3 regions of the Kocuria rhizosphaerae genome follow, and region 3 is predicted to be linked to each of the others. Evidence: riboswitches for the same ligand, from Rfam matches in the RefSeq annotation. Region 3 holds a riboswitch; each other region holds the start of a gene.
The links. A riboswitch is a leader RNA that binds a small molecule or an ion and turns the genes downstream of it on or off. The one in region 3 is predicted to bind thiamine pyrophosphate.
Positions count from the first base shown of each region.

Region 1: linked by a shared signal. The riboswitch ahead of ACH9EU_RS03860 (FAD-dependent oxidoreductase) and the one ahead of thiM (hydroxyethylthiazole kinase) in region 3 are both predicted to bind thiamine pyrophosphate.
Region 2: linked by a shared signal. The riboswitch ahead of ACH9EU_RS16220 (3-oxoacyl-ACP reductase) and the one ahead of thiM (hydroxyethylthiazole kinase) in region 3 are both predicted to bind thiamine pyrophosphate.

Region 1 covers NZ_JBISWL010000032.1:9,427-14,983, reverse strand. The annotation lists gene ACH9EU_RS03880 (TetR family transcriptional regulator) at 1-212, opposite strand, end outside; gene ACH9EU_RS03875 (hypothetical protein) at 223-729, shown strand; gene ACH9EU_RS03870 (hypothetical protein) at 769-1,764, opposite strand; gene thiE (thiamine phosphate synthase) at 1,840-2,559, opposite strand; TPP riboswitch at 2,575-2,678, shown strand; gene ACH9EU_RS03860 (FAD-dependent oxidoreductase) at 2,674-4,008, shown strand; gene thiS (sulfur carrier protein ThiS) at 4,005-4,244, shown strand; gene ACH9EU_RS03850 (thiazole synthase) at 4,246-5,112, shown strand; gene moeB (molybdopterin-synthase adenylyltransferase MoeB) at 5,109-5,557, shown strand, end outside.
Region 2 covers NZ_JBISWL010000139.1:30,287-35,843, reverse strand. The annotation lists gene ACH9EU_RS16245 (beta-eliminating lyase-related protein) at 1-238, shown strand, start outside; gene ACH9EU_RS16240 (GNAT family N-acetyltransferase) at 235-792, shown strand; gene ACH9EU_RS16235 (hypothetical protein) at 1,055-1,855, opposite strand; gene ACH9EU_RS16230 (CGNR zinc finger domain-containing protein) at 2,073-2,645, opposite strand; gene ACH9EU_RS16225 (hypothetical protein) at 2,734-2,949, shown strand; TPP riboswitch at 3,000-3,103, shown strand; gene ACH9EU_RS16220 (3-oxoacyl-ACP reductase) at 3,148-3,912, shown strand; gene ACH9EU_RS16215 (NtaA/DmoA family FMN-dependent monooxygenase) at 3,924-5,240, shown strand; gene ACH9EU_RS16210 (metal ABC transporter solute-binding protein, Zn/Mn family) at 5,308-5,557, shown strand, end outside.
Region 3 covers NZ_JBISWL010000118.1:10,226-15,782, forward strand. The annotation lists gene ACH9EU_RS13855 (Rne/Rng family ribonuclease) at 1-694, shown strand, start outside; gene ACH9EU_RS13860 (nuclear transport factor 2 family protein) at 888-1,601, shown strand; TPP riboswitch at 1,640-1,733, shown strand; gene thiM (hydroxyethylthiazole kinase) at 1,725-2,600, shown strand; gene thiE (thiamine phosphate synthase) at 2,597-3,280, shown strand; gene ACH9EU_RS13875 (bifunctional hydroxymethylpyrimidine kinase/phosphomethylpyrimidine kinase) at 3,277-4,806, shown strand; gene rplU (50S ribosomal protein L21) at 5,026-5,337, shown strand; gene rpmA (50S ribosomal protein L27) at 5,405-5,557, shown strand, end outside.

The sequences.
Region 1 (5,557 bases), on a different contig from region 3:
GCCTGCGCGAACATCGCGTCGATGATCGCATTGCGGGAGTCGAAGTGGGTGTACAGGGACGGGGCCTGCATACCGACCTCGCGCGCGACCTCGCGCAGCGTGAACCCGGACAGGCCGTGCTCCCGGGCCAGCGCCCAGGCGGTCTCCAGGATCCTGCCGCGCACCAGCTCACGACGTTCGGTCTTCCAATGTCCAGTAGGATTGCCTAACATAATTAGGAGTATGGACCCCGCCGGAGCCTGGAGCAACCGGGACGACGGCACCCGGGTCCGGTTCCGGGTGTGGGGAGGTGCGGGTCCGTCGGGGGACGGGTGCTCGGGCACGCAGGGCCGCGGTGGTGCGACGGCGGTGTACCACAACGTGGACAAGGCTCTCGAGGCGGGGTACGTCCCGGTCGGTGGGTGCGAGCCCGGCATGGGCTACCACTACGTCGACTTCGCGAACTTCGAATCGACGGACCCGCTCGTGCCGGCCGCGCTGCTCTACGCCCCGAGCGGCAACGGGAAGCTTCGCCTCGCGGGGGTCGAGTGGTTCGCGGTCGACGCGGACCAGGACCTGACCACGGACGACGACAAGCCGAGCATGTTCGGCAAGGAGTTCGACGGCCCGATGCCCGGCCACGCACCGGGCATGCCGATCCACTACGACCTCCACGCCTACATCTGGCAGGGCAACCCCGACGGGGTGCTCGAGACGTGGAACCGGAACATCCGGTGTCCGGCCCACTGACGCAGCGCAACGGCACATGACGCGGCGGCGCCCCGTGTCTCAGAGCACGAGCACCAGGGCGGCGATGACGCCCACGATGACCAGGAAGACGATGCCCCAGGCCTTGAGGTTGTCGGTGTCGTCCTCTTCCTCCTCGGGCGGCCGGGGCGGCGGCCAGCCGCCGGGCCCGGCGGCTGGTCCCTGCCCACCGGGCCACGCGGGTCCCCGGCCGGGCTCCTGACCGGGAGGCCCCGAGGGTGACGCCGGGGGTCCCTCACCCCAGGCCGGAGCGTCGGGGGCTCCCTGCGGGGAGCCGTAGGGGGGCGGAGCGCCGGGCGCCGGGCCCTGCGAGGACGTGTACGGAGGCGCCTGCGGGGAGGTGTCCGGGGGAGGGGTCCCGGCCCCCGGCGTTCCCGCGGCCGGAGGTGTGGCACTCGGCGGCGGGGGCGCCGGCGGCAGGGTCTCGCCGGTGAGCACCGGGCCGTCCTCGCGGTGGCCCTTCTCGGCCTGCGTCAGCAGCGTCACGAACTGTTCGAGCGACTCGGAGCCGTCGTGCTCCCGGGCCAGGAACCGCTCGGCGCGGCGGCGCACCACCCGGTAGACACGCCCGTCGTCGGGGATGCCGAGGTCCCGGGCCGCCCGCGCCACCGTGAGCGGAGGCTGTTCCGGCACGGGGTTGGTGCCCCACTCCAGGAGCCCGGTCAGCACGGGCCGCTCCAGCACCCGGGCCATCGCCGCCCGCGCTCCCGGCACCCGGGTGAGCTCGAGCAGCCCGCTCGGCGGGGCCGAGGGGCAGCCCGGGACGTCACTGGTCAGCTTCGCGGCGCGCTCGAGCCAGAAGGTGTCGCCGAACAGCGTGGCGAGGAGCACGGCCGCCGCGAGCCGGTCGTCGTCGGGCGCCGAGTCCTCGGGGGCGTCCGCCCAGTGCGCACCCAGGGCGCGGCGGGCGGGTTCACCGGCCACCCGCACGCGCAGCTGCGGTTCCTCGGGGCCACGGGCCGTCTCCGCGGGATGCTCCACCGCGTGCCGCACCTTGGGGTCGAGCTCGGGGTCCATGGGTCACCTCTCCGTCGTCGTCCGTGGGTCCATCGTCTCAAACACCACCCCGAAGAGGCGTGGAGCCCGCGTGGCTCAGGCGGGGAGCAGGCTGCGCAGCTGCCCGGCGGCCAGACGCGGCTCGGGGGCGTCCGTGACCGCGCGGACGACGACGACGCCCCTCGCCCCGGCCTCCAGTACCGAGGGCACCCGCTGCTCGTCGATGCCGCCGATCGCGAACCACGGCACGGGGGGCGCGTCCGGATCCGCGGCGAGGCGGGCGCCGGTCAGCTCGGCCACCTCCCGGACGAACTCCAGGCCCGTGGCGGGCCGGCCGGGCTTGGTGGGGGTCTCCCACACCGGACCCGTGCAGAAGTAGTCGACGTCCGGGTCCTCGAGCGCGGCGCGGGCCTGGCCGATGTCGTGGGTGGAGCGCCCGATGAGCACGTCCGGGCCCAGCAGCCGCCGGGCCTGCGCCGGGCTGAGGTCGTGCTGGCCCACGTGGAAGACGTCCGCGCCCACGAGTGCGGCGATGTCGGCGCGGTCGTTGACGGCGAACAGCCCGTCGTACTCCGCGGCCACTCGCCCCAGCAGCTGCAGGGCGGCGATCTCTTCGTCGGCGTCGATGCTCTTGTCCCGCAGCTGGACGATGTCCGTCCCGCCGGCGTAGGCGGCGTGGAGGAACTCCTCGAGGTCGCCGCGGTCCCGGCGGGCGTCCGTGCAGACGTAGAGCCGGGCGCCGAAGAGCCTGTCCGCACGGGTGGTTCTGAGCTCCGACTCGGGAGGTACGGAGGTGTCACGGGTATGCTTGGCCACACGCTGATGATAGATCAGCGGTTCTGCGGGAGCCCCCACGGGGGCTGAGAGGGCGCCCAGCGCCGACCGCCACACCTGATGCGGGTCATGCCGCCGTAGGAAAGGACATCGCCGATGACGTCCGTGCACTCCACCCCCGTCGGGCCGTCCCAGGGCCCCGAGCACGTCCGGGCCGACGTCGCCGTCGTCGGCGCCGGGGTGGTCGGCCTCGCCACCGCGTGGGAGCTGCGCCGCCGCGGCCGCTCGGTGGTCGTGGTGGACCCCGAGCCCGGGTCCGGGGCCAGCCGGGCGGCCGCCGGGATGCTCGCCCCGGTGAGCGAGGTCCAGTACCAGCAGGAGCCGCTCTACCCGCTCATGCTCGCCTCCGCCGCCGAGTACCCCCGGTTCGTGGCCGAGCTCGAGGAGGCCGCCGGCGGCTCCGTGGGGCACCGCGCCACCGAGACCCTGGTCTGCGGCGTGGACGCCGCGGACCGGCAGGCGCTGGCCGATCTCGCCGGCTTCCAGCGGCGGCACGGCATGGCGGTGGAGCAGCTGCCGCTGCGCGCCGCGCGCGCCCTGGAGCCGGCCCTGAGCCCCCGGCTCTCGGCCGCGTTCCGGATTCCTGACGACCACCAGATCGACCCGCGCCGCCTGGTCGCCGGCCTGCTGGCGGCGCTGACCGCGCCCCGGCCGCCGGGGTCCGCCGCGTCACCGGGGGCCCCGGCGCGCGACGGCGGGCCCGCCCGGCTGGTGCACGACCGCGCCGTGGCGGTGCGCCGCAATGCGGACGGAGCCGTCACCGGCGTGCGCCTGGCCGGTGGGGGCATGGTCTCGGCGGCCGGGACGGTGCTGTCGCCGGGCACCGGACTGCAGGACCTCGAGGACCTGCCCGGCTCCTGGAGCCCGCCGCTGCGGCCTGTGCACGGGGACATCCTCCGCACCCGCGTCCCCGCCGGCACGCCCCACCTCCTGGAGCGCACCGTCCGCGGCCTGGTCCACGGCATCCCGGTCTACCTGGTGCCGCGCGAGGACGGGACCGTCGTCGTCGGGGCGACCTCCCGCGAGGACGACCTCCCCGGGCCCAGCGCCGGCGGCGTGTTCCGGCTGCTGCGGGACGCCCAGGCCCTCGTGCCCGGCGTCGCCGACCTCGAGCTCGTGGAGGTCATGGCCCGCGCCCGCCCCGGCACCCCGGACGACATCCCCTACCTCGGCCGCGTGCGGGACCCGGACGGCGCACCCGTGCCGGGTCTCGTGGTCTCCACCGGCTACTTCCGCCACGGGGTGCTGCTCACCCCCCTCGCCGCGCGGCTGGCCGCGCAGCTCGTGCTCGGGGAGGGCGGCCCCGACCCGGCCGCCGACGCCGGGCACCTCGACACCACCGACCCGCACCGCTTCGACCCGGAGGCGCCCACCGGGCATCCCCAGCCGGTCGCTTCCGGGCCCGGAGCCCAGAACAGGAGCACCCCATGACCGCGATCACCCTCAACGGCCGCCCGCAGCAGGTGGCGGGCGGCACGACCGTCGTCGACCTCGTCGCGGAGACCGTCGGCCGCCCCCTGGGCCCCGACGGGACCCCGCAGGACGGCCGCCGGCTGGGCGTGGCCGTGGCCGTGGACGCCGCGGTCGTCCCCCGCAGCCGCTGGGGCCGGACCCCGGTGGCCGAGGGCCAGTCCGTCGAGATCATCACCGCCGTCCAAGGAGGCTGACATGACCGCCCCGCACCCTGAGCCCGACGTCCTCGAGATCGACGGCGTCCGGCTGTCCTCCCGGCTCGTCATGGGCACCGGCGGGCTGAGCTCGCTGCACACCCTCGAGCAGGCGCTCCTCGCCTCCGGGACCGAGCTGACCACCGTGGCCCTGCGCCGCTACGCCCCCGGGCAGGGGGACTCGCTGTTCGCGATGCTCGAGCGCAACGACATCCGGATCCTGCCCAACACCGCCGGCTGCTACACCGCCCGCGACGCGCTGCTGACCGCCGAGCTCGGCCGCGAGGCCCTGGAGACCGACTGGGTCAAGCTGGAGGTCATCGCCGACGAGGACACGCTGCTGCCCGACGTCGTGGAGCTGCTCGACGCCACCGAGCAGCTCGTGGCCCGCGGCTTCAAGGTCTTCGCCTACACCTCCGACGACCCGGCCGTGGCCCGCCGGCTCGAGGACGTGGGCGCGACCGCCGTCATGCCGCTGGGCGCGCCCATCGGCACGGGCCTGGGCATCCTCAACCCGCACAACATCGAGCTCATCGCCTCCCGCGCCTCGGTGCCCGTGGTCCTCGACGCGGGGATCGGCACCGCCTCCGAGGCGGCCCTGGCCATGGAGCTCGGCTGCGACGCCGTGCTGCTCGCCAGCGCCGTGACCCGCGCCCAGGACCCCGTGGCCATGGCCGCCGCGATGCGCCACGCCGTGGCCGCCGGGCGGCTCGCCGCCGGCGCCGGGCGCATCCCGGCCAGGCGCCACGCGCTCGCGTCCTCGCCCATGGCCGGGCGGATCGACACGGACGGCTCCGATGCGGCGGACGCCCCGGACGCCCGGGACGTCCCGCGCGGGGACTGGGCGCCCGTGGGGGAGGGCCGGTGAGCCCGCTGCCCCCGCTCGTCGCGCCCGGCCCCGATCTGACCCGCGAGGAGCTCGAGCGCTATGCCCGCCACCTGACCCTGCCCGGGATCGGCCCCGAGGGCCAGCGGCGGCTCAAGAACGCCCGCGTGCTCGTCGTCGGCGCCGGCGGGCTGGGCTCACCGGCCCTGCAGTACCTGGCCGCCGCCGGGGTGGGGACCATCGGGATCGTCGACGACGACGTCGTGGCCGTCTCGAACCTCCAACGCCAGGTGGTGCACACGACCGCCGACGTCGGCCGGCCCAAGGCCGAGTCCGCCGCCGACGCCGTCGCCGCGCTCAACCCGCTCGTGGACGTCCGCACCCACACCGTCCGGCTGGGCGCGGACAACGCCGTGGAGATCCTCGGCGGCTACGACCTCGTCCTGGACGGCGCCGACAACTTCGCGACCCGCTACGTGGTCAGCGA
Region 2 (5,557 bases), on a different contig from region 3:
CCGCCGGCTCGCCGACGGCGTCGCGGCGGTCCCCGGCGCCCGGCTCACCCAGTCCCCCGACGCCAACGGGGTCTTCGCGGTGCTCCCGGAGGGAACCGCGGCCCGGCTGCAGGAGCGCTGGCCGTTCCACGTGTGGAACCCGGCCACCGGTGAGGTCCGGCTCATGTGCGCCTGGGACACGACCGAGGAGGACGTCGACGGGTTCGTGACGGCGCTGCGGGAGGAGGCCGGCCGGTGAGCGACGGCGCGGCCGTCGTCGTGCGCGCGTGGGACGACGACGACGCGCGGGCCACCCTCGAGGTCTTCCGCCGCGCCGTCCACGGCACGGCCCGCCACGACTACACCCCCGAGCAGCTCGCGGCGTGGGCTCCGGGGGACATGCCTCTCGCGGACTGGGCCGGCCGGCGCCGGGAGGCCGCCACCGTGGTCGCGGAGCTGGCCGGCCGGGTCGTGGGCTTCGGCGACCTCGACCCGGCGGGCCACGTCGGCATGCTCTACGTGGACCCCTCCGCGGCCCGGACGGGGGTGGCCTCGGCCCTGCTGGAGCATCTCGTCGCGCAGGCACACCGGCGCGGCCTCGCCGAGCTGAGCACCCACGCCTCCATCACGGCGCTGCCGTTCTTCGAGCGGCACGGCTTCGTCGTCGTCGAGGAGCGCCGCCCCGTCCGGCGCGGGGTGGCGATGACCAACTTCGCGATGCGGCGGCAGCTCGCCGCACCGGGGGACGGCGCGCGGATCGACACGGCCGACGCCCCGGAGAGGACGAGCGGCGGCCAGGGCATCGCTCGCTGAGCATGGAGCCGGTTCCGGGACGCTGGAAGCATGTCCCGTACGGCTGTGCTCACCGAGGACCGGTGGGACCGGATCCACCCTCTCCCGCCGTCCTCCGAGGGCAAGGGGTGCCGGTCCTTCCACGAGGACCGCCCCCGTGGTGGAGGGCATCCTCTGTCACTGCCGGTGCCGGCCGTCCCCGGACCCGGCCGCAGCGGTTGCGCGGGGACAAGGCCTGCTCCTCCCGCGGCGGCGATCAGGACACCGGCGCGGCAGGGCTCGGTCACGGCCCGGGGTTCTCGGGCTCCGGTGCGGCGGCCTCCGGGGGCGGTGCCCCCGCTCCGCGGGCCTCTGGGAGCCGTGGATGCATCCACGGCTCCCAGCTGCTGTGGCGGTGGAGGTAGAGGCTCGTGAGGACACCGCCGATGATGACGCCGAGGGCAGCGGGAATCAGCAGGGTGTCCACCACAGCGGCGGTCATCGTGGGATAGCCGGCGGTGAAACCGACCCACAGCGCCGCACTTGTCAGGCCCGTGCCCAGGACGGCGGCCGGAAGAATGCCCTTGGACCCGACGGCGAGCTTCCACGACCTGTAGTAGCGCCGGTAGAGGGGGTGCTTTCCGTCCAGGTATGCCTTGGAGATGCGCCGTCTCTCCAGCACGACCTCCATCCAGCCCAGCAGACCACTACAGACGAAGGCCGGGGCCAAGGCGGCAAGGATGACGCCCTCGAAACCCACGATGTCGTAGATCTCGCCCCACGTCGGATGCAGCTGCACCGTCACCCCCACGCTGTATCCCACCAAGAAGGCCCATCCGAGGCCCACCAGTGCGAGCGCGGCGGCCCCGAGCAGGCTCCTGGCCGGAACGGACTGCAGGGCGATGATCCGGGAGAGGATCTCGCGGTGGAGGCTGCGCAGCACCTGCTGGTCGTGCGCCGGTGAGAGCGAGGACTCCTCGCGCACAGAGGCTGCCAGCCTGCGCAGTCGTGTTGCCGCTGTGAGCTGTTCGACAGTGCCGAGCACGGCGAACACCGAGGCGACCGCGGCCGCCAGCGGGACCAGGAAGTCGTCCAGGACCGTCATGGCCCAACAATAGGCGCCGGCGACGTGGACCCGACGAGGAGCCGCGCGTCAGCGGCCGGGTGGTGATGTCCGGACGGCCGACGGCTCCGTCGCCACGGCGGCGTCGGGGTAGGCCGGCGTTGACGCCGACGGCGGGCGAGGGTTCGGCTGCGTCACGGTCGGGTCCCGGTGGATCAGGCCGCCACGCCTGGAGGGGGCAGGGACACCGTCTTCATGGTCAACGAGACATGCCCTGGCCGGAACCGCCGGCCCGGCGCCGGCGGTAGGCGGTCATGTTGGTGCGGTTGGCGCAGCGCTGGCCGCAGAACCGCTTGGAGCGGTTGCGGGACAGATCCAGGAGCACCGCCTCGCAGTCCTCCGCCTCGCAGACCCGCAGCCGGTCGGTCTCGTCGGCGCGGATGACGTCCACGAGGGCGAACGCCGACTCCAGGCGCAGGCGCGTGGCCAGGGGCGCGTCCGAGGGCGAGGCGTGCAGGTGCCAGTCCTTCCCGTCGTGCCGCGCGAGGTGCGGGGCGAGCTCGGCGGTGTCCAGCACGGCGTTGACCGCCTCCGCCAGGGCGTCGCGCTCCAGCCCCCAGACCTGCCGCAGGTCCCGGCGCACCTCGAGCACCTCCGCCAGCTCCTGGTCGTTCCGGTCGAAGCGCCCCGTCCAGCCGTGCTCGTCCAGCAGCTCCCGCAGCCGGTCCCGGGTGGTGAGCTCCTCCTCCCCGGAGCGCGAGGCTCCCGGCCCGGTGTTGACGAGGGCCACGTCGAACTCGAGGACGTCCTCTGTGTCATAGGCAAAATGCACTTGACTACTTATCCTTCCGAGGTCTAGCGTCAGCGGTGTAAACAGTTTAGCCCATTACGCGACGGCAGTCGCGAGCAAGGAGGTCCCCGTGGCCGGCGGTCTCTTCGTCCTCATCCTCATCGCGGTCCTGGCGGGCGTCGGCCGGTTCTCCGTGCCGCCGCGCGAGCGCGTCGCACTGCGCCGGTGGACCCTCCGCGACCTGGGCGCCAACGTGCTGCGGGGGATCACCGTGCTCGGCGAGCACGGCCCCGCCCTTCCCGTCGGCCGGCGCCCGGAACGAGTCCCCGACGAGCAGCCGCGCTGAGCGGGCCGGGCGGGGGGATCCCTCCGGCCCGGGTCGGGGCTATACTCGACCGCAGTGACACGGGGTGCCGGCCCCGGACGAGGCGCCGGCTGAGATGACACCCGTCGAACCTGATCCAGTTCGTACTGGCGAAGGGATGTCATACCGGGGCCCACCGGCGGATCCCGCGTCCTCTCGCCCTGACCCTCAGGGAAGCTCATGCACATCGCAGACCAGACCGTGCTCGTGACCGGCGGTGGCCGGGGGCTCGGCCGCAGCATCGTGGAGTCCTTCGCCGCCCAGGGCGCGAAGGTCGTCGTCAACTACCGGGAGTCGCGGACGGCCGCCGAGGACCTCGCGGCGCAGTACGGCCCCGACCGGGCCGTGGCCCTGCCCGCCGACGTCACCGACGCCGCGCAGGTCGCGGAGCTGCTCGGCGCCGCCGGGGAGCACTTCGGCTCGCCCGTGACCACCGTGGTGAACAACGCGCTGGCGGACTTCTCCTTCAACGGCGACGCCCGCTCCGGGGCCGAGGAGATCCGGTGGGAGGAGTTCGACGCCCAGTTCACCGGCAGCGTCCGGGGCGCGCTCAACACCGTCCAGCAGGCCCTGCCCGGGATGCGGGAGCAGGGCTTCGGCCGGATCGTGAACATCGGCACCAACCTGTTCCAGAACCCGGTGGTCCCCTACCACGACTACACCGCGGCCAAGGCGGCGCTGCTGTCCCTGACCCGCACGCTCGCCAAGGACCTGGGCACGCACAACATCACGGTCAACATGGTCTCCGGCGGACTGCTGCGCACCACCGACGCGAGCTCGGCCACCCCCGACGAGGTCTTCGACTACATCGCCTCCGCCACGCCGCTGGGGCGGGTCACCACCCCGGCGGAGTTCGCCGACGCCCTCCTGTTCTTCGCCTCCCCGTGGGCGCGGGCGGTCACCGGGCAGAACCTGGTGGTCGACGGCGGCCTGGTCCTGGACTGAGCGGGGACGCCGTGACCTCGCCGCGCCGGCTGCACCTCAACGCCTTCCTGTTCGGCGCCGGGCACCACCAGGCGGCCTGGCGCCGCCCGGAGTCCCCGCTCGAGCAGCTCGGGGACATCGCCTACTGGGAGCGCCTCGCCCGCACCGCCGAGCGCGGGCTCTTCGACGCCGTGTTCTTCGCCGACGGGCACAGCGCCGGGGACGTGGCCACCGCGCCCCGCTGGTTCCTGGAGCCCCTCACCGCCCTGTCCGCCATGGCCCGGGCCACGGAGCGGATCGGGCTGGTCAGCACGATCTCGACCACTTTCTGGACGCCGTTCCACGCGGCCCGGATGCTCGCCTCGCTCGACCACATCAGCGGAGGGCGCGCCGGCTGGAACGTGGTGACCTCCATGTTCGACGCCGAGGCGCGCAACCACGGCCTGGCCGGCATGCCGCCGCACGGCGAGCGCTACGCCCGGGCGGCCGAGTTCGTGGACGTGACCCTGCGGCTGTGGGACTCCTGGGCCGACGAGGCGCTGGTCCGCGACCGCGAGGGGCTGCACGCCGACCCGGACCTGGTCCGGGCGGTGGACCACTCGGGCGAGCACTTCCGGGTGGACGGCCCCCTGACCGTGCCCCGCCCGCCCCAGGGGCGACCGGTCCTCTTCCAGGCCGGGGCCTCGGGGCCCGGCCGGGACCTCGCCGCCCGGATCGCGGAGGGCATCTACGCCGTGGCCTACGACCTGCCCAGCGCCCAGGAGTACACCGCGGACCTCCGGCGGCGCGTCGCCGCGGCCGGGCGGGACCCGCGGTCGGTGGCGGTCATGCCCGGCCTGGTCGCCTACGTGGGCTCCACGGAGCGGGAGGCCCTCGCCCGGCAGGCCGAGGTCGACGCCCTCCTGCCCACGGAGCAGTCCCTGGCCCAGCTGAGCACCTTCGTGCAGCAGGACTGCGGCGACTGGGAACCGGACGCCCCGGTCCCCCCGCTGCCGCCGCTCGAGTCCTTCAGCGGGCCCCAGGGCCGCTACGCCACGATCCTGCGGATCGTGGCCGTCGAGCGGCCGACCGTGCGTCAGCTGCTGGGCCGGCTGGCCGCGGGCGGCGGGCACTGCACCGTGGTCGGCACGCCGGAGACGGTCGCGGACCGGATCGAGGCCTGGTTCCGCGCCGGGGCGGCGGACGGCTTCAACCTCATGCCGCCGACCCTGCCCGACGCCCTGGAGGACTTCGTGGACCACGTGGTCCCGGTCCTCCAGCGCCGGGGTCTCTTCCGCACGGAGTACACCGGGTCGACCCTGCGGGAGCACCTGGGACTGCCGCGCCCCGCGGTCGGCGCCCCCGCCTGAGGCCGGCAGGGAGGACCGCCCCGGCAGAAATTGACAATGATTCTCATTTAGCCTGAGAATCGTTCGCATGAATCGTCGTCGCGCCCTCCTGCTCCCGCTGTCCCTGGCCGCCCTGGCGCTGTCCTCGTGCGCCTCCGCCCCGGAGGAGGCCGCCTCGGCCCCCGGGGCGGAGGCCGGCGAGGCACTGACCGTGCTCGCGTCCTTCTACCCCCTGGAGTACGTGGCGGAACGGGTGGGCGGCGAGCGCGTGCAGGTCTCGTCCCTGACCCCGGCCGGAGCCGATCCGCACGACGTGGAGCTGTCCCCGGCGGCGGTCG
Region 3 (5,557 bases):
CGCCGAGGCGCGGCCCGAGGGGGCCGGGCGGTCGAGGAAGAAGCGGCGCGGCAAGCGCAGCCGCAACCGGGGCCAGAACGTCGAGGCCACGGCGGTCGAGGGCGCGGCGGTCGAGGGCGCGGCGCCGGACCAGCAGCGGCGACAGGAGCCGGCCGAGGAGCGGGCCCGGGCCGGTGAGGACAGCGGCGAACCGGCGGCCGAGGGCTCCCGCCTGACCATCAAGGGCGAGGTCATCGAGCTCCCGCAGGGCCAGGCCGAGGAGACCGAGGTGGCTCCCCGGCTGAGCCTGGACTCGCTCGCCCAGGCCTTCGGGCAACCGGGAGCGCACGCCGAACCCGCCGAGGAGACGGAGGGCGCGCGGCCGGCGGGGGCCGAGGAGACCGCCGGGCACGGCGCGGTCCAGCCGGCCCCGGCGGCCCAGCCGACCCCTGTGGCCCAGCAGGCCGAGCCGTCCCCGCCGGCCGAGCCGGCGCGTGCGCGGCGGCGCTCGCGCCGGGCGTCGGCCCCGGCCGGCACCGCCGGGCAGGCGGAGGTGACCGCAGGCCGGGCGGCAGCGGCCGAGGGCGCCCGCCACGAGGCGGGTCCCGCGGCGCGGCGCCCGGAGGACGCCCCGGAGCGCTCGGCGCCGACCGTGGTCGGCGTGGGCGTCAAGGCCGCCGACCTCACGAGCGGTCGGCCCACCGGCCAGGGCTGAGCGGCCCCCGCGCGCGAGAACGGAGGACCCCGGCCACCCGGCCGGGGTCCTCCGTCGTCTCCGTCCGTCATGCGGACCACCGGTCTGCCGGTGCGCTCGGGCGGCGCGTAGCGTTGGACGTACCACACGCGTGCAGGCCGAAGGTCCCGGCCGCCGGGCCGGACGAGGCCTCCCGTCCACAGGGGGCACCACCATGACCAGTGCAGAGACCGTCATCGCCGCCGGCACCGAGCTCTTCCGCGACAGGGACCCCTCGGCCGTGGACCGGTGGTGGGCGGAGGACTTCCGGCAGCACTCACCGCTCGCGCCGGACGGGCGCGAGGGCCTGCGCGACCTCGTCCAGCACCTGCCCGAGGATTTCCGCGTGGAGATCGTCCGCGTGCTGGACGACCGGGACCTGGTCGCGGTCCACGCCGTCTACGAGGGCCTCGGTCCCGGACCCGTCGTCGGCTTCGACGTGTTCAGGGTGGCCGGCGGGCGGATCGCGGAGCACTGGGACGTCATGGCACCGTTGCGCCACGGCCCCCGCGGCACCCGTCCCCAGGTCGACGGGCCCGTGGAGGTCACGGACCGCGAGCGCACGCGCGACAACAAGACGCTCGCCGCCGAGTGGGTCGAGACCGCCCTCATCGGCCACGAGCCCGGGATGGTCCAGGACCACGTGGCCTTCGACGGCGTCGAGGACCACGCCGCGGGCGGCGATCGCTGCCTCTACCGTCGGCTCCACCGGGTCGTCGGCGAGGGCAACTTCGTGCTGACCGTGTGCGAGGGCGTCGCGGCGAGCGACCGCGGCCGGACCGTGGCCTGCTACGACCTCTGGCGCCTGGAGGACGGACGGATCGCGGAGCACTGGGCGGTCGTCCAGCCGGAGCCGGAGGAGATGGCCCACGGCAACGGCATGCTGTGACCCTGCGCCCGGCTCCGCCGGACCGCTAGACTGACAGGACCTGTGACACGGGGTGCCGCCCGATCGGCTGAGAACACACCCGTTGAACCTGATCTAGTCAGCACTAGCGAAGGGATGTCGCTCTTGCGCGATGCCGCACCTCCGTCCGCCCACCGCCCGGAGCCCGCCGCCGAGGCCCGGCCGGACCCGGCGCTCGCCCGGGACGCCGCCGCGGCCCTGGCCGAGCTTCGCGCCGCGGCGCCCCTGGTCCAGTGCATCACCAACGCCGTGGTCACCAACTTCACGGCCAACGTCCTGCTCGCCGTGGGCGCGTCCCCCGCCATGACCGACATCCAGGGCGAGGGCGGGGTCTTCGCGCAGATCGCCGACGGCCTGCTGGTCAACACGGGCACCCCCACCGCCGAGCAGCGCGGTGCCGCGTACGAGGCCGTCGCCGCGCGCGAGCGCGCCGGACGCCCCTGGGTCCTGGACCCCGTGGCCGTGGGCGTGCTCCCGGTCCGGACCGCGCTGGCCCGGGACCTTCTCGCGTTCCGGCCCGCGGTCGTGCGGGGCAACGCCTCCGAGGTCATCGGCCTGGCCGGCGGTACCGGGGGACGCGGCACGGACGCGACCCACGGGGTGGACGCCGCCCGGGAGGCCGCCGCCGAGCTGTCCGCCGCCACGGGCTGCGCGGTGGCCGTCTCCGGGCCGGTGGACCTCGTGCGCGCCCCGGACGGCACCGTGGTGCGCGTCCCGCACGGCACACCCCTGCTGACGCGCGTGACGGGCGGCGGCTGCGCCCTGGGCGCCCTGATGGCGGCGTTCACCGCCGTGCGCGAGGACCCGGCCGCCGCCGCGGTGGCCGCCAGCACCGTCTACGCGCTCGCGGCCGAGGACGCCGCGGCGAAGTCCGCCGGTCCGGGCTCCTTCGCCGTGGCCCTCCTGGACCGGCTGCACGGAATCACCCCGGAGCAGGTCGCCGCCCGCGCCGGGCTCGTGCGCGAGGACGGTGCCCGGTGAGCCCCCGTCTCGACCCCGCCGCCCTCCTCCTGCACCTCGTGACCGACTCCGCGCTCAGCGCACCCCGGACGGTCCCCGAGGTCGTGGCGGCCGCCGTGGCAGGGGGCGCCACGATGGTCCAGGTGCGGGAGAAGGACGCCCCCGCACGCGAGCTCGTGGCCCTTCTCGTGGCCGTCGCCGAGCGCGTGGGGCGCCTGGTCCCGGTGCTCGTGGACGACCGCGTGGACGTCTACCTCGCCGCCCGCGCGGCCGGCGCCCCCGTGGCGGGGGTGCACGTGGGCCAGACGGACCTGCCGGCCGGGCTGGCGCGCGAGGTCTGCGGACCCGGCGCCGTGCTGGGCCTCAGCGCCGCCACGGCCGAGGAGCTCGACGCCGCGGCGGCGCTGCCGCCGGGCACCGTCGACTACCTCGGAGTCGGCGCCGTGCACGCGACGCGCACCAAGCCCGACCACCCGCCCGCGCTGGGGGTGGCGGGCTTCGCCGCCGCCGCGTCCCGGGCCGCTCTGCCCTGCCTGGCGATCGGCGGGGTCCGGGTGGAAGACGCCCCCGCCCTGCGCGCCGTCGGCGCGGCGGGTCTCGCCGTCGTCTCCGGGATCTGCGCCGACCCCGACCCCGCGGCCGCCGCCGCCCGATACGTCCGTGCGTTCGGACGCCCCCTCCCGGAAGGAGCCCTCTCATGAGTGCCCGTGTCCCCCGAGTCCTCGCCGTGGCCGGCACCGACCCGACCGGCGGAGCCGGCCAGCACGCCGACCTGAAGTCGATCGCCGCGATGGGCGGCTACGGCATGAGTGCCGTGACGGCCGTCGTCGTCCAGAACACCGTGGGCGTGCGGTCCATCCACGTCCCGCCGGTGGAGTTCCTCACCGCCCAGCTCGAGGCGGTCTCCGACGACGTGCAGATCGACGCCGTGAAGATCGGGATGCTCGGCTCCGTGCCCGTCATCGAGACGGTGACCCGCTGGCTCGAGGCGCACCGTCCGCCGGTCGTCGTGCTGGACCCCGTCATGGTCGCGACCACGGGCGGGCGCCTGCTCGAGCCCGAGGCCGAGGACGCCCTGCGCGGGATGCTCGGCCTCGCCGACCTCATCACTCCCAACCTGCTCGAACTCGCCGTCCTGGCCGGGCGCGGCACGGCGTCGTCGTGGGAGGAGGCCCTGGCCCAGGGCCACGACGTGGCGCGGGCGCACGGGACGCTCGTGCTCGTCAAGGGCGGGCACCTCACCGGGGACCGGACGCCGGACGCCCTCGTGGGCCCGCACGCCCCGGAGCCCCTCGTGGCCTTCGACGGCCCCCGCGTGCCCACGGACAACTCGCACGGCACCGGCTGCTCCCTGTCCTCCGCCCTGGCGACCCTCCAGGCGCGGCACGGGGACTGGGCGCGCAGCCTCGGGATCGCCCGGGACTGGCTGCGCGGGGCGCTCGAGCACTCGGGGGAGCTGGCCGTGGGGCACGGCAGCGGTCCGGTGCACCACTTCCACCACGTCCAGGACGCCCTCGAGTCGTGGGGCACGGGGCCGGCCCGGTTCAGCGACGAGCTGTGGGAGGCCTCGGCGGCCGTGCGGCGCGAGATCGAGGAGCTCGAGTTCGTCCGCCACCTCGGCGACGGCCGGCTCGACGCCGAGCGGTTCCTCGCCTACCTCGACCAGGACCTGCAGTACCTGGACGGCTACAGCCGGGCGCTGGCGATCCTCGCGGCCAAGGCCCCCGACGAGGAGCAGCGGCTGTTCTTCGCGGCGGGCGCGCTGGCCTGCACCGAGACGGAGGCCCAGCTGCACCGGGCCCGGCTCCAGCACGCGGACCCGGCCCCCGAGGGGACCGGTCCGGTCCGCGGCACGCCGGGGGAGGTGACCCGCCGCTACACGACGTTCCTGCTCGCGGCCACGGCGGCGGAGCCGTACCCGGTGGGCCTGGCCGCGGTCCTGCCGTGCTACTGGGTGTACGCCGAGGTCGGCCGGCACCTGCTGGCGGCGGCCGCGGACGGGGAGGACCACCCCTACGCCGACTGGCTCGCCACCTACGCCGACGAGGGGTTCCAGGAAGCCACCCGCACCGCCCGGCGCCTCCTCGACGACGCCGCCCGGCACGCCGGACCGGCGCTCCTGGAGCGGATGCGGGAGGTCTTCCTGGAGGCCTGCGCACTGGAGCGCGACTTCTTCGCCGCGCCGGGCCCGGCGGGTCGGTTGGCGGGCATTGACGCGATCGAGTAGTCTTGATCTTCGGTGCCCTGCCGGTGCGCGCGTGTAAAACTCGACACCCCACCTGGCGGCACATGCGGGTGCAGTTCCTGAATTGCGGCGAACCTGCGCTGACTACGGCTCCGTCCCACGGCCCGGTCACCGACAGCTCGTCTCAACGTCGTTGGTCCTGACAGGTATGCGCTCGACCCACACTGTTTACACATGACGTCGAGAGAAGTGAGTTCCCAAGTGGTGTACGCGATTGTCCGCGCTGGCGGCCGCCAGGAAAAGGTTTCCGTCGGAGACCTCGTTACCCTTGACCGCGTCGCCGGCGGAGCAGGCAGCACCATCGAGCTCCCTGCGCTGCTCCTGGTCGACGGGGACAAGGTCACCTCGGATGCCAAGACCCTGGCCAACGTCACGGTCACGGCCGAGATCGTCGAGAACCTCCGGGGTCCGAAGATCTCCATCCAGAAGTTCAAGAACAAGACCGGCTACAAGAAGCGCCAGGGCTTCCGGGCCGAGCTGACCACCGTCAAGGTGACCGGGATCGACGCCTGACCGGCGCGGTTCCCCTCCAGACTCCAGATCCCGGACGTCAGTCCTGACACGAAGGTAGGCACACCTCATGGCACACAAGAAGGGCGCGAGCTCCACCCGGAACGGTCGCGACTCCAACGCGCAGTACCTCGGCGTGAAGCGTTTCGGCGGCCAGACCGTCAACGCCGGCGAGATCCTCGTCCGTCAGCGCGGCACGCACTTCCACCCCGGCCTCAACGTC